Regions from separate parts of the Laceyella sacchari genome, predicted to be linked through region 1. Evidence: a T-box and tRNA genes for the amino acid it is inferred to sense, from the RefSeq annotation. Region 1 holds a T-box; the other holds one or more tRNA genes.
What was found. The T-box of region 1 lies ahead of NYR52_RS05875 (valine--tRNA ligase). A T-box ahead of a tRNA ligase gene usually reads a tRNA of that ligase, here a tRNA-Val.
Positions count from the first base shown of each region.

Region 1 (7,876 bases):
AGAGTCGATGTGGAGCAGGAACAAACGGATGGCGCACAACCCGATGAGAAACAGGAAAACACGTCCTGGATCGGCTGGTTGTTGCGGGAAAAAGAAGAAGCGTTTGTGCCGATGAAAATGGTTATTGTCCAGAAAGATGACACAATTGACACAGTAGCGAACAGATATAACGTGTCGGCAAATGAGTTGATCAGGCTAAATCGATTGCAGACAGATGTGCTGGTTGAAGGGCAGATTTTGAATGTGCCCAAGCAGCCTGAACAGCCAAGTTCGCATGCAGAGATTTCTTCGTTTGGTTGGTACGGCAAAAAAGGTTGATGCCCACGGAAAGGGGGAGCGGCAGTGGACCGATCAGCTTTAGTGTGGGAAGTGTTGCGGCAATACGGTTATGAAGATGCGTATATGGAAAAAGTGGGTGGCGTAATCTATCTGGCTTTGCCTGAAGGGGAATATGCGCTGAAGCGTTCCAGAGCCCCGCGTGAAAAATTGTACCTCTTGCACCAACTGTTGAATGAGGCAATTCAATCCGGATGTGACCATCTGTTGCCTTGGATGGAGACCAAGCAAGGGGAGCCAGTAGCCGAAGTGGAAGGCACCTGTTGGTATATGGTTCCTTGGAAGCGACGGTCTGTCCCAGATGGAAAGCGCTGGTCATCTGAGGAAGCGATGGGGGCTTTAGCCCGGTTGCATCAGGCGACGGAACCAGGTTGCAAAAAATTGGATGAGTTGGCGCCGTCCATCCGGCAAGAAGAGATCGAGTCTTGGAAGCGCAAGATGGAGATGTTGGATCAATATGCGAACCAAGGGAAGGATCGCGAATTTATCTCCCCGTTTGAGCGAGCCTTCGCAAGCGCCAAAGAACAGCTGGAACGTAGTTTCCAATTTGCCATTCGAGGATTGGAACGCTACCGCGAAAGTGAGAACGCCTCCCTGCCGCGCGCCGTTCTCTGCCATGGCAGGGTTCATCCCAGCAATGTGGTGCAGGACGAAGAGCAAGTCTATCTGATTGATTTTGACCACGCGCAAGTGGATACGCCAGCCCGTGATGTGGCTCTTGCCATTCAGCGTTTTTCGCTCCATGATGGGGCAGATCCGTTCAAGCTGTTAGAGGCTTATGAACGGGTGTGGAAGTTGGAGCCCAAAGAGAAGCGGTTGTTGGCCTTGTATTTGTCATACCCCGAGCGAATATTGAAAACACTGGGGCGGTATTTCGACAAACCGCGTACCGCCATGGTAGAGCCGCAATTCACCAAGCGTTTCGAGCGCGAGATCAGCCAGCATGAACAGATGCAGGAGCTGGTGAAAAGTTTGTGGCCGTCCAAAAAGAAAAAAGAAGAACGGGAAAAAGTCCAGGTCGCCTCTCACCAACCCGGACGCAAGAAGAAAAGGAAAAGGGCAAATCGCTAGTTTTAATCGGGGTTATCCCCGGTTTTTTATTTTTTGTAAAAGTTTGTGCAGGGCTTTTAATGGTAAACTAAGGGCAAGTACCCATAAGATCACTTCCCACATCAAGAATCTCCTCACTTACATAGATGATGGCATAGAAATGGTAGGGACAAGCGTCTTCTCACCTTTTGTTGCCCGATGAAAAAAAGTTGCTTATGACCAAATTATATGCTGCAGGTTGCGTGGTTGCTTGTTTTTTTGGAGATTTGGGAGAAAGACTAGACAGAAGTGAACGAAACGTGGAGAATAGGAATATGTTATAGGGACCAAATGCGAATGCTGACAGGAAGGGGATTTTCAAGTTGAGTATGGTAAAAACCATGGTGAAAAAAGCATATCGCGGTGTTTTGTTTTTGGTGTTTCTCAGTATTCTGATGCTGGTGACCGTATTGTTGATGACCTTCTTGGCCGATCCTCAGGCAATGTATGATCACATCAGACAAACGTTTGGTGTTCGCTGATATATGGCAGGACTGGACTCATACGATTCATTGGCGATCTCCATCGCCGTTTTTATTTTGTTTGGACGTTTGTTTGACTCTCACATGCAAAGGTTGTAATATAATAAAACAATCAATAAATGATTAATTAAGCTATGAGAGGGAAGAGTAGGCGGGATAGAGGCCTGTCAGAGAGAGGAGCCCACGGCTGGAAGGCTTCTTCAGGTTACACCGTTGAACGTCGCCCTTGAGCTGAACATCTGAAGGGTGTTGCTGTGTAAGATGTTCCGGCGCCAACCGATACCTGGCCCTAGAGTGCACTGAACCGACCAGTTGGGTTCGGTGAACAAAGGTGGTACCGCGAAACAACCTTTCGTCCTTTGCATGGGACGGAAGGTTTTTTATTTTGTCTAACAGTGAGGAGGATGTAAGATGGGTGAACCAGTGAAAAGCAATCTGCCATCCGCCTACGACCCGAAACAGGCGGAAACGAAATGGTACAACTATTGGATTGAAGGGAAGTTTTTCGAAGCGGGGAAAGACCAAAGCAAACAGCCGTTTACGATTGTTATTCCCCCGCCAAACGTCACTGGCAATCTGCACCTCGGCCATGCGCTGAACGTAACGCTACAGGATATCTTAATTCGTTTCAAACGGATGAGCGGGTATGACGCCCTGTGGTTGCCGGGGATGGACCATGCTGGCATCGCCACTCAGGCGCGGGTGGAGGCGAAGTTGCGGGAGCAAGGGATCAGCCGACACGACTTGGGTCGGGAAAAATTCTTGGCGGAAGTGTGGAAATGGAAAGATGAATACGCCCAGAACATCGCCAACCAGTGGCGCAAATTGGGGTTGAGCTTGGATTACAGCCGCGAGCGGTTTACATTGGACGATGGGTTGTCTGCCGCCGTGAGAGAAGTGTTTGTGCGCTTGTATGAGAAGGGGCTCATTTATCGCGGTAAATATATCATCAACTGGGATCCCAAAGCACGCACGGCTTTGTCTGATATTGAAGTAATCCATAAAGAAGTCAAAGGCGCGTTGTATCACTTAAAATATCCGCTCAAAGATGGTTCAGGCTACATCCGTGTAGCGACGACACGTCCTGAAACGATGTTGGGTGACGTGGCGGTGGCTGTTCACCCCGATGATGAGAGGTATCAAGGGCTTATCGGCAAAACGGTGATCTTGCCGTTCGTGGAGCGGGAGATTCCGATCATTGCCGATGAGTATGTTGAGCCGGAATTCGGCAGTGGAGCGGTGAAAATCACGCCGGCCCATGATCCGAACGACTTTGAGATGGGACAACGCCATCAATTGCCGCAAATCCTCGTGATGAATGAAGAGGGGCGGATGAATGAGTTGGCTGGGAAATACCAAGGTATGGATCGCTTTGAATGTCGCAAACAAATCGTCAAAGACTTGGAAGCGGCGGGATTGTTGATTGAAATCGAGGAGCACGTTCACTCTGTGGGTCACAGTGAACGGACGGGAGTCGTAGTCGAACCGTATCTGTCCACACAATGGTTCGTTTCCATGAAGCCTCTCGCCGAACGAGTCATCAGCGCGCAAAAGCAGGGGCAAGGCGTAAAGTTTGTGCCTGACCGCTTTGAGAAAATCTACTTGAATTGGATTGAAAACGTGCGCGATTGGTGCATCTCGCGCCAATTGTGGTGGGGGCATCGCATCCCGGCGTGGTATTGTGACGAGTGTGGTGAAATGACTGTGGCTAGAGAGGAACCGACCACTTGTCCGCATTGCCAAAGCAACGCATTACGCCAAGACGAGGATGTGCTTGATACATGGTTCAGCTCAGCGTTGTGGCCTTTCTCCACGCTCGGTTGGCCTGAGCAAACGGACGACCTCAAGCGTTATTTCCCCACGGATGTGTTGGTGACAGGCTATGACATCATCTACTTCTGGGTAGCGCGCATGATCTTTACGGCGTTGGAATTCACTGATCAGATTCCATTTAAAGATGTGCTGATGAACGGTTTGATTCGCGACGCAGAAGGCAGAAAGATGTCCAAGTCTCTGGGGAACGGCGTTGACCCGATGGAAGTGATCGACCAGTATGGCGTAGATGCAATGCGCTATATGCTGTCAACTGGTTGCACTCCGGGGAATGATATTCGCTTCCGTTTTGAACGGGTGGAGGCGGCACGCAACTTCGCCAACAAGATCTGGAACGCGTCCCGGTTTGCGCTCATGCACTTGGAAGGGGTGTCGGCTGAAGAGCTGGAACTCAAAGGGCCATTCTCCATCGCCGACAAATGGATTTTGCATCGACTTAACGAGACGGTGAAAGACACCACTCGCCTGTTGGAACGGTATGAATTTGGTGAAGTGGGACGTGTGATCTACAACTTCATTTGGGATGAACTGTGCGATTGGTACATTGAATTCGCCAAGCTACCGCTGTACGGTGAAGATGAAGAGGCCAAACGCGTGACCCGCTCGGTGCTGACCCATGTGCTGGATCAAGCATTGCGGTTGTTGCATCCGATGATGCCTTTCATCACGGAAGAGATTTGGCAGCATCTGCCGGTGGAAGGGGAAAGCATCACCGTTTCCGCTTGGCCTCAGGCAAATGAAGCGTTTGATGCGCCAGAAGCGGTTCATGAAATGCAAGTGCTAATTGAAACGATCCGTGCAGTGCGCAACATCCGTGCTGAAATGGAAGTGCCTCCGAAGCATCAAGTATCGTTGATGGTGTGTCCTGATGGGGAAACCCGGCAGGCGTTTGAACGGAACGAAGCGGCTATCAAGCGTTTGTGCGGAGTGAACCAATTGACCATCGATCCCGCATTGGCACGGCCTGACAAATCGATGGCTGCGGTGGTGACCGGTGCTGAGCTGTTCTTGCCACTCGCGGGGCTGGTGGATGTGGAACAGACGGTGAAACGCTTGGAGGCGGAGTTGAAAAAGTTAAACGCCGAAGTGGAACGCGTTGAAAAGAAATTGTCCATTCCGGGATTTGTCGCCAAAGCACCTGAACATGTGGTGGAAGCGGAACGGCAAAAAGGGGAAGAGTACAAGGAAAAACGCGAAAAAGTGTTGGCACGGATTCAGGAGATCAAAGGTTCATAAAAAGCGGTTGACGGGAGGAACGACCAAAGATTCCTCCCGTCCCGTATTGTTGACGGAGCGTCCGTTTAAATGCAAAATGTACAGAGGTAGTTTTTTTATTGTTTAATGAAGGGGAAGAAGGTCATGGATCGAATGACTTCATTTGCTGTACCAAGTGATGTGTTCGACTGGATGGAACAAACTTGTGCGCAAGCGATCCAGCCCGGTTTGGAGCGAATGGAGTGGGTGCTTGAGCGGCTGGGCCATCCAGAGAGAAGATGCAAATTTATTCATATCGCTGGCACGAACGGCAAAGGGTCGACAGCGGCGATGATTGCATCGGTGCTTAAGGAAGCGGGATATTCGACTGGTTTGTTTGTTTCCCCCTATGTCCTTTCATGGCGCGAACGGATTCAAGTGGATGGGAACTCGATTTCCGATGAGGCGTTCGTGCATTGGTCCAATCAGTTGCGTCCATTGGCGGAAGAGATTAGAACGGAAGGTCCTGGACCGCTTACTCCGTTTGAATTTTGGACGCTTGTGGCGATTTTATACTTTGCCAAGGACGCCGTGCCTTGGTTTGTGGTGTGGGAAACTGGCCTCGGCGGCCGTCTCGATTCCACCAATGTTTGCTATCCGCTGGTTTCGGTGATCACCGAGGTTGGTTTGGATCACCAAGCGTGGTTGGGGGAATCCCTCGCGGACATCGCGCAGGAAAAAGCGGGCATCATCAAGGCGGGGGTACCTGTCGTGTGCGGCGCGGAACGGGCGGAAGTGCAAGCTGTGATTCATGAAGCGGCACAATTGAAAAACTGCAAGGTTTACCAAGCGGGCCGCGATTATCGGATAGAGCCAGCAGAACAGACGGCTGAGACAGGACAAGCGTTTACTTTTTCCAATGTTTATCGTCGTCTTTCGGCCAATGTGTCCCTGATGGGGGAACACCAGCTGAAAAACGCAGGCACAGCCTTGATGACGCTGGATGTGTTGCGCCAAGCCTATGCCACGGTAATTGAAGATGAACATATCCAACGCGGGTTAGCGGCCGTTTATTGGCCGGGCCGGTTGGAACAAGTGAGTGAACATCCACGTATCTTATTGGATGGTGCACACAACGTCGACGGGGTTCACTCATTGGTCAACGCACTTCGTGACCACTATACTTATGATCGCCTGGTGTTGATCTTGGCGATGATGAATGACAAACGGGTGGAGGATATGTTGGCCCCCTTGTTGGACGTAGCCGACCATGTGATCACCACCCAAGTGGCAGATCAACCGCGCTCCATGACGGGGTGCGAATTGGCCGAAGTGGCACGGCGCCTGCATCCTTCCGCGTCGGTGTCAAGTGCATCCTCTGTGCAAGAGGCGCTGGCGTTGTTACGGGCTGAGTTGGGTGAACGCGATCTGGGTGTGATCGCCGGTTCCCTCTATCTCGTATCTGAAGCCCGCTCATTACTGATACAAGCAGAAGACGAATAAGGTATTAAAAAAGGCTGGTGATTCTGTTGGATAAGAAAAGAGTGCATTTTGTTGGAATCGGTGGATATGGGATGAGCGCGATCGCGCGTGTGTTGCTGGATTTGGGGTATGAAGTGTCCGGGTCTGATGTCGCAGAAAACGCATTGGTGCAAAAGCTGATTGAACGCGGCGCTAAAGTGACTATCGGCCATCATGCCGACAATGTCAACGGAGCAGATATGGTTGTATTCTCCACAAGCATTGCGGAAAACAATGTGGAGCGCATCGCGGCCCAAGAGCAGGGGATTGAAGTGTTGCACCGTTCGCAAATGCTGGCTCGTTTGTTAAACGACAAGAAAGGGATCGCTGTTGCTGGCGCACACGGTAAAACAACGACGTCTTCCATGATCGCACAAACGTTGGAATTGTGCGATGTGGATCCAACATACATCATCGGCGGGGAAATCGTCAGTTTAAAAGGCAACGCCAAAGCAGGGCAAAGCGATTATGTGGTGGCCGAGGCCGATGAGAGCGACGGTTCTTTCTTGGAATACTTCCCCTACTTGGCGGTAGTAACCAACATTGAGCCCGATCATTTGGAGAATTATGAAGGTGACTTCGAAAAGCTAAAACAAGCGTATCGCGTATTTGCCAGCCAAGTTCGCCCGGAGGGCGCGGCGATTTTGTGCTGGGATGACGCATATGTTCGAGCCATTGCTCCAGAAGTGCGCGGCCGTTACATCACGTATGCGTTGGATCATCCAGCTGACTATATGGCGACCAACATCCGCGAACAAGAGCGCGAAATGACGTTTACGGTGGTTAAAAATGGTCAGGAGTTGGGAGATGTATCCCTTCGTATTCCGGGGCGCCACAACGTGGCCAACGCCTTGGCGGCCATCATCGCTTGTTTGGAAGTGGGCGTGCCATTTGAACGCGCGGCAGCTGCCCTGTATCAATTCCAAGGGGCCAAACGCCGTTTCCAAGTCATTGGCGAAGTGGACGACATTGTGGTTGTCGATGACTATGCCCACCATCCGACTGAAATCGAAGCGACCTTGAAAGGAGCTAAAGCGCTGGGGCGGCGAATGATTGTGGTGTTCCAACCGCAACGTTACTCCCGCACGCATCTGTTGATGGATGAATTCAGCCGGGCGTTTGCCTTGGCCGACGAGGTTATTATCAATACCTTGTATGCCCCGGCCGGTGAACAACCGATTCCGGGTGTGTCTGCCGAGCGCTTGGCCGAATTGATCACAAAGAATAGCAACCCCAATACCCGCTTCATTGATACCAAAGAAAATGTAATCGACTATCTTTTAGATCACGTCCGGCCGGGTGACCTCGTTTTGACCATGGGCGCGGGAGACATCTGGCGCGTTTCGCACGGTTTGGTGCCTGAGTTGGAGAAGCGGACCGTGAAAAAATGAATTTGCACTTATCCATCCCCTTTGCCTGAT
Region 1 is NZ_CP103866.1:1,173,789-1,181,664, forward strand. It holds gene NYR52_RS05860 (LysM peptidoglycan-binding domain-containing protein) at 1-318, shown strand, start outside; gene NYR52_RS05865 (YutH/CotS family kinase-like spore coat protein) at 343-1,407, shown strand; gene NYR52_RS05870 (hypothetical protein) at 1,749-1,907, shown strand; T-box leader at 2,033-2,270, shown strand; gene NYR52_RS05875 (valine--tRNA ligase) at 2,319-4,976, shown strand; gene NYR52_RS05880 (bifunctional folylpolyglutamate synthase/dihydrofolate synthase) at 5,100-6,437, shown strand; gene murC (UDP-N-acetylmuramate--L-alanine ligase) at 6,458-7,846, shown strand.

Region 2 (7,876 bases), 900 kb from region 1:
GCAACCAAAAGACCGGACTTTTCTCAGGCGGTTTCAGTTCTTCATATAAACGGGATACTAGCTGTTCTTCACTGATGTCCCTTTCCAATTGCCCCATTAGCGCCAATGAAATTTGCCCCGTTTCCTCAGAGACAATCACCATCACCGCATCAGAAATTTCGCTCAAACCGATCCCTGCGCGGTGGCGGGTACCAAGCTCTTTGCTGATGAAAGGATTTTCAGATAATGGCAAATAACATCCCGCAGCCATAAGCCGATCATGACGAATCACCACCGCTCCATCATGCAAGGGCGTGTTGGGAAAAAAGATATTTTTTAGCAGTTCCGAACTCAATTTTGCCTCGATTACCGTGCCGGTTTCTATATAATCACTTAAGCCGGTCTGCCGTTCAATGGCAATGAGCCCGCCAATTTTCCGCTTGGATAAAAAAGAAACAGCACGGGAGACTTCACCCACCACCATCGCTGCCATCTGATCTTCAATCTGGCTGGTGCGGCCAAAAATGCCACCCCGGCCCAACTGTTCCAAAGCACGGCGCAACTCCGGCTGAAAGATGATCATCACTGCGATCACCCCAACAGAAAACAGGTTCTCAATCAGCCATTGCAACGTGGCCAAATGGAACAGGTTGCTCATCAACCAGATTAATAATAGGACACTGATTCCTTTTAATAGTTGAACTGCTCTGGTTCCCCTAAGCAACATCAATAGGTGGTAAATGATATAACTGACAATTAATATATCTACAATATCATTGAGATAACTCGTTACACCCTCTATCTGCATTCCAACCCTCCATCACGTCCATCTCTTGTGTATTATGCTACATCGAGTGCTGTTTTTACCCTCTTTCATTATGGGGGAAAAGACCGAAAAAAGGAATGTCTATAAAAATGGTGCCCATTTCCATAATCAATGGTTTCTTCCACCAAGCTCTCATGTAAACGCCTTAGCATTCACTCTGTCTAGGATGTGTCTGGCAAAGCAAGTTGGTGGGGTCACGGAAAACCATTTCCCCGAGGAGCGCCTCGCCATGCGTGAAGCGAATGAGAAAAAGGTTTTGAGCCGCTGGCCTATTTATCACAAACCCCCTAGAGACAACATGAATTAGGCCTACATACATGATTCCAAAATAACATGATATTACACGAATAATAAGAATAAAAGAACTTTTTAAGCGCATAAAAATCCATTGCGCAAAAGCCACAAAAAAACACAACCTGCCATGAGGTTGCGTTTTGACTGTATCAAATAACCACTTATAGCACTTTTTGTCCGAAAACCGAACCCATCAGCGCCACCGCTACTTTCGCCGTCTGGTTTTCGCGATCCAGAATCGGGTTTACTTCAACAAACTCCGCTGAAGTAAGAATCCCCGCTTCCGCCAGCATCTCCATCGCCAAATGGCTCTCACGGTATGTGATGCCTCCAGGTACAGGGGTGCCCACACCAGGTGCATCTTTCGGATCCAAGCCATCCAAATCCAAGCTGAGATGAACGCCATCCGTATCATGAGAGACGATACCAATCGCTTCATCCATCACCCGCCCCATGCCTAGCCGATCGATTTCATGCATCGTAAACACTTTGATTCCCAACTGAGCGATCAATTCCTTCTCGCCAGGGTCCAGCTCCCGCGCACCGATGATCACGGTGTTCTCCGGCCGCACTTTGGGCGCATATCCACTGATGTTCACCAAATCGGGATCACCAATCCCTAAGCTAACTGCCAAGGACATGCCATGGATATTTCCTGAAGGAGACGTTTTCCCGGTATTCAAATCTCCATGGGCGTCAAACCAAATCAAACCCATGTTGTTGTAATGTTTCGCCACCCCTGCAATGGTTCCGATCGCCATGCTGTGGTCACCGCCAAACACCAAAGGAAAACGCTTTCTTTCCACAACACTAGAAACCGTCTCTGATAACTTTTCACATACGTCCTTAATTTCAGTCAAATATTTTAATTTGGGGTTTCCGATTTGAATTGACTCAGGGCTGGGAACAGAAATATCCCCGATATCTTCCACTTCATAACCCAATTCCTCCAACAAGGACTGCGCGGAAGCATAGCGGATGGCACTCGGACCCATGTCCACACCACGACGTCCCTGTCCTAAGTCCATTGGCATCCCAATAATTGATATCGGCTTTTTTTCCATTGCTATATCCCCTTTTCTATACAGACTAGGTGATACCATTGTATCACAGAGAATAGTTTACTAACAAAAATATTTTAGTTATAACAAACAATATTGTAATAATTATTCATTTTATAGTATATTCAATCAGGAAATTTCACCCTATTTACAACCTTATGTAAAAAGGCTCAGTCCTTAGTTTCTCAAAAATGTTTCAATCTTACATAAAACTTTAAATGTCTATGCTAAGTTGCTTTTTATAGCATATTAAACCACCATTTACCAACTAATTGTACAACATCTAGACGCGATACCACTCTGGCAAACCCTGAAAAGGTCCATATCAATGAAAAATAACCCAAAAAATATTATGCCTCAGTCTACTGACATCTTAGCCAAGGTACAGGATATCTCCAAGTAAATCGAATGAACAGACAAGTTGCCAACTAACGCCACAACACAATGAGATCTGAAGATAGGGCAAACCCAAGCCATATTCTGTTTACCATCCAAACACCTCATTTGCCATCTTGCTGTCGCCATTCACCATTGATTCACACTCATATTATGCCCCACCGTGTATGCAAAAATAGAAGCTTGCAAAGAAAATTAAGCTGTCCTCTACAATTAGAAAAGTGTCTTTGGAAAAAAGCCGTAAAAATAAAAAAACCTCCAGCTATCTGGAGGTTTTTCTTAATAAAGTTTGGAGCGGAAGACGGGATTCGAACCCGCGACCCTCGCCTTGGCAAGGCGATGCTCTACCCCTGAGCCACTTCCGCATATAACAAGTGAGCCATGAAGGACTCGAACCTTCGACACCCTGATTAAAAGTCAGGTGCTCTACCAACTGAGCTAATGGCTCAAATAACTGGCGGAGCTGACGGGATTCGAACCCGCGATCTCCTGCGTGACAGGCAGGCATGTTAGGCCTCTACACCACAGCTCCGCAAAGAAAAACATTCTTGGTGGACGCTGACGGGATCGAACCGCCGACCCTCTGCTTGTAAGGCAGATGCTCTCCCAGCTGAGCTAAGCGTCCACATATGGTGACCCGTAGGGGATTCGAACCCCTGCATGCTAGCGTGAAAGGCTAGTGTGTTAAACCGCTTCACCAACGGGCCATGTCTGGAGCTTCCTACCAGGCTCGAACTGGTGACCTCTTCCTTACCATGGAAGCGCTCTGCCGACTGAGCTAAGGAAGCATGTTGGCTCCTCAGGTAGGACTCGAACCTACAACCTACCGGTTAACAGCCGGTTGCTCTGCCATTGAGCTACTGAGGAACATTTGGAGCGGGTGAAGGGAATCGAACCCTCGCATTCGGCTTGGAAGGCCGATGTTCTACCACTGAACTACACCCGCATCTTGGAGCGGAAGACGGGATTCGAACCCGCGACCCTCGCCTTGGCAAGGCGATGCTCTACCCCTGAGCCACTTCCGCATGTAAGAGTGAGCCATGAAGGACTCGAACCTTCGACACCCTGATTAAAAGTCAGGTGCTCTACCAACTGAGCTAATGGCTCATGTTGGCTGGGGAAGTAGGGATCGAACCTACGCATCACGGAGTCAAAGTCCGTTGCCTTACCGCTTGGCTATTCCCCAGCGTGTGAATGATGGTGGAGGGAGTAGGATTCGAACCTACGAAGGCAAAGCCAGCGGATTTACAGTCCGCCCCATTTGGCCACTTTGGTATCCCTCCGTTGTGATGGTGGACGCTGACGGGATCGAACCGCCGACCCTCTGCTTGTAAGGCAGATGCTCTCCCAGCTGAGCTAAGCGTCCATATTGGTGACCCGTAGGGGATTCGAACCCCTGCATGCTAGCGTGAAAGGCTAGTGTGTTAAACCGCTTCACCAACGGGCCAATTTTTGATTGGAGCGGAAGACGGGATTCGAACCCGCGACCCTCGCCTTGGCAAGGCGATGCTCTACCCCTGAGCCACTTCCGCATATAACAAGTGAGCCATGAAGGACTCGAACCTTCGACACCCTGATTAAAAGTCAGGTGCTCTACCAACTGAGCTAATGGCTCATGTTGGCTGGGGAAGTAGGGATCGAACCTACGCATCACGGAGTCAAAGTCCGTTGCCTTACCGCTTGGCTATTCCCCAGCGTGTGATATGATGGTGGAGGGAGTAGGATTCGAACCTACGAAGGCAAAGCCAGCGGATTTACAGTCCGCCCCATTTGGCCACTTTGGTATCCCTCCGTTGTGATGGTGGACGCTGACGGGATCGAACCGCCGACCCTCTGCTTGTAAGGCAGATGCTCTCCCAGCTGAGCTAAGCGTCCACATATGGTGACCCGTAGGGGATTCGAACCCCTGCATGCTAGCGTGAAAGGCTAGTGTGTTAAACCGCTTCACCAACGGGCCATGTCTGGAGCTTCCTACCAGGCTCGAACTGGTGACCTCTTCCTTACCATGGAAGCGCTCTGCCAACTGAGCTAAGGAAGCATGTTGGCTCCTCAGGTAGGACTCGAACCTACAACCTACCGGTTAACAGCCGGTTGCTCTGCCATTGAGCTACTGAGGAATATCAAACAAAACTCTTTCAAGAGACAAGAGATATTATAAACTCATTCTAAGCAGTAGTCAAGCCTTATTTTTTAGGTTTGAATCAAATGATTCACACCCTGAAAATTAGATTGGAATAAAGCGTGTTGCAAGATGAAGAGATGAAGTAGGATAAGCCCTCGACCGATTCGTATCCGTCAGCTAAACGCATTGCTGCGCTTACACCCCGGACCGATCAACCTCGTCATCTACAAGGGGTCTTACTTCCACAGGGGAATGGGAAATCTCATCTTGAGGGGGGCTTCGCGCTTAGATGCTTTCAGCGCTTATCCCGTCCGCACTTGGCTACCCAGCGGTGCTCCTGGCGGAACAACTGGTACACCAGAGGTGCGTCCATCCCGGTCCTCTCGTACTAAGGACAGCTCCTCTCAAATTTCCTACGCCCACGACAGATAGGGACCGAACTGTCTCACGACGTTCTGAACCCAGCTCGCGTACCGCTTTAATGGGCGAACAGCCCAACCCTTGGGACCTACTACAGCCCCAGGATGCGATGAGCCGACATCGAGGTGCCAAACCTCCCCGTCGATGTGGACTCTTGGGGGAGATAAGCCTGTTATCCCCGGGGTAGCTTTTATCCGTTGAGCGATGGCCCTTCCACTCGGAACCACCGGATCACTAAGTCCGACTTTCGTCCCTGCTCGACTTGTAGGTCTCGCAGTCAAGCTCCCTTCTGCCTTTGCACTCTGGAGCGCGATTTCCGACCGCGCTGAGGGAACCTTAGAGCGCCTCCGTTACTTTTTAGGAGGCGACCGCCCCAGTCAAACTGCCCACCTGACACGGTCCTCCCGCCGGGTGACGGCGGCGAGTTAGAACCCCGATACGACCAGAGTGGTATCCCACCGGCGTCTCCACCGAAGCTGGCGCTCCGGCTTCTCAGACTCCCACCTATCCTGTACAAGTCGTACCTAGATTCAATATCAGGCTACAGTAAAGCTCCACGGGGTCTTTCCGTCTTGTCGCGGGTAGCCAGCATCTTCACTGGCAGTACAATTTCACCGGGTCTCTCGTTGAGACAGCGTCCAGATCGTTACGCCTTTCGTGCGGGTCGGAACTTACCCGACAAGGAATTTCGCTACCTTAGGACCGTTATAGTTACGGCCGCCGTTTACTGGGGCTTCGGTTCAGAGCTTCGCTTGCGCTAACCCTTCCCCTTAACCTTCCAGCACCGGGCAGGCGTCAGCCCCTATACATCGCCTTGCGGCTTAGCAGAGACCTGTGTTTTTGCTAAACAGTCGCCTGGACCTCTTCACTGCGGCCCCCTCGGGCTTTCACCCTACCGGGGCACCCCTTCTCCCGAAGTTACGGGGTCATTTTGCCGAGTTCCTTAACGAGAGTTTTCCCGAGCACCTTAGGATTCTCTCCTCGCCTACCTGTGTCGGTTTGCGGTACGGGCACCTATTTTCTCCTAGAGGCTTTTCTTGGCAGTGTGAGATCAGGAACTTCGGTACTGATGATTTCCCTCGCCGTCACAGCCCAGCCTGTAGAAAGGACGGATTTGCCTATCCTTTCGGCCTCACTGCTTGGACGCGCACTTCCAGTCGCGCGATTCCCTACCCTCCTGCGTCCCCCCATCGTACAAACGAAAATAGGTGGTACAGGAATATCAACCTGTTGTCCATCGCCTACGCCTTTCGGCCTCAGCTTAGGTCCCGACTAACCCTGAGCGGACGAACCTTCCTCAGGAAACCTTAGGCTTACGGTGGAGGGGATTCTCACCCCTCTTTTCGCTACTCATACCGGCATTCTCACTTCCAAGCGCTCCACCACTTCTCACGAAGCAGCTTCGCTGCTGCTTGGAACGCTCCCCTACCATGCCACCGCATTCACTCCAGCTTCCACACATCGTTTCGCTATGGCATTTAGCCGAAAAGATGTTTTCGGCAAATGTCCTTCGCCGACGATCATGAAAGACAGAGTGAATGTGGCGGCATCCACAGCTTCGGTGAATCGTTTAGCCCCGTTACATTTTCGGCGCAGAGTCACTTGACCAGTGAGCTATTACGCACTCTTTGAATGGTGGCTGCTTCTAAGCCAACATCCTGGTTGTCTGGGCAACTCCACATCCTTTGCCACTTAACGATTACTTGGGGACCTTAGCTGGTGGTCTGGGCTGTTTCCCTCTTGACTACGGATCTTAGCACTCGCAGTCTGACTCCCGGACATGAGTCGATGGCATTCGGAGTTTAACTGAGTTCGGTAACCCTGTGGGGGCCCCTAGCCCAATCAGTGCTCTACCTCCATGACTCTTGATCCGAGGCTAGCCCTAAAGCTATTTCGGGGAGAACCAGCTATCTCCGGGTTCGATTGGCATTTCACCCCTACCCACACCTCATCCTATGGTTTTTCAACACCAACAGGTTCGGACCTCCATTCCGTGTTACCGGAACTTCATCCTGGACATGGGTAGATCACCCGGTTTCGGGTCAACGACTACGTACTGAAGCGCCCTGTTCAGACTCGCTTTCGCTGCGGCTCCAGCTTTTCACCTTAACCTTGCACGCAACCGTTACTCGCCGGTTCATTCTACAAAAGGCACGCCGTCATCCCTCAAGGGGACTCCGACTGGTTGTAAGCACACGGTTTCAGGTTCTCTTTCACTCCCCTCCCGGGGTGCTTTTCACCTTTCCCTCACGGTACTGGTTCACTATCGGTCGCTAGGGAGTATTTAGCCTTGGGAGGTGGTCCTCCCAGCTTCCCACGGGGTTTCACGTGTCCCGCGGTACTCAGGATTCGTCTCGGAGGGGAACGAATTTCGGTTACAGGGCTGTTACCTTATATTGCCGGCCTTTCCAGGACCAGTTCACCTATTCGCTCCCTTTGTGACTCCGTGTGAGACGTCCTACAACCCCGATGGCCTTGTGCCATCGGTTTGGGCTGTTCCCGTTTCGCTCGCCGCTACTCAGGGAATCGCATTTGCTTTCTCTTCCTCAGGGTACTTAGATGTTTCAGTTCCCCTGGTCTGCCCCCGACCACCCTATGGATTCAGGTGGCGGTACCAGCTCTTCAAGCTGGTGGGTTGCCCCATTCGGAAATCTCCGGATCAAAGCTTACTTACAGCTCCCCGAAGCTTATCGGAGTTCGTCCCGTCCTTCATCGGCTCCTAGCGCCAAGGCATCCACCGTGTGCCCTTAGTAGCTTAACCTACCAGGTTTATCCGGC
Region 2 is NZ_CP103866.1:277,909-285,784, reverse strand. It holds gene cdaA (diadenylate cyclase CdaA) at 1-787, opposite strand, end outside; gene rocF (arginase) at 1,261-2,163, opposite strand; tRNA gene NYR52_RS01550 (tRNA-Gly) at 2,847-2,921, opposite strand; tRNA gene NYR52_RS01545 (tRNA-Lys) at 2,932-3,004, opposite strand; tRNA gene NYR52_RS01540 (tRNA-Asp) at 3,012-3,088, opposite strand; tRNA gene NYR52_RS01535 (tRNA-Val) at 3,106-3,181, opposite strand; tRNA gene NYR52_RS01530 (tRNA-Glu) at 3,187-3,263, opposite strand; tRNA gene NYR52_RS01525 (tRNA-Thr) at 3,269-3,344, opposite strand; tRNA gene NYR52_RS01520 (tRNA-Asn) at 3,349-3,423, opposite strand; tRNA gene NYR52_RS01515 (tRNA-Gly) at 3,429-3,502, opposite strand; tRNA gene NYR52_RS01510 (tRNA-Gly) at 3,507-3,581, opposite strand; tRNA gene NYR52_RS01505 (tRNA-Lys) at 3,591-3,663, opposite strand; tRNA gene NYR52_RS01500 (tRNA-Gln) at 3,668-3,742, opposite strand; tRNA gene NYR52_RS01495 (tRNA-Tyr) at 3,755-3,839, opposite strand; tRNA gene NYR52_RS01490 (tRNA-Val) at 3,847-3,922, opposite strand; tRNA gene NYR52_RS01485 (tRNA-Glu) at 3,927-4,003, opposite strand; tRNA gene NYR52_RS01480 (tRNA-Gly) at 4,014-4,088, opposite strand; tRNA gene NYR52_RS01475 (tRNA-Lys) at 4,099-4,171, opposite strand; tRNA gene NYR52_RS01470 (tRNA-Gln) at 4,176-4,250, opposite strand; tRNA gene NYR52_RS01465 (tRNA-Tyr) at 4,264-4,348, opposite strand; tRNA gene NYR52_RS01460 (tRNA-Val) at 4,356-4,431, opposite strand; tRNA gene NYR52_RS01455 (tRNA-Glu) at 4,437-4,513, opposite strand; tRNA gene NYR52_RS01450 (tRNA-Thr) at 4,519-4,594, opposite strand; tRNA gene NYR52_RS01445 (tRNA-Asn) at 4,599-4,673, opposite strand; rRNA gene NYR52_RS01440 (23S ribosomal RNA) at 4,822-7,859, opposite strand.
Region 2: it encodes a tRNA-Val, which carries the amino acid that the T-box ahead of NYR52_RS05875 (valine--tRNA ligase) is inferred to sense. The anticodon was not compared.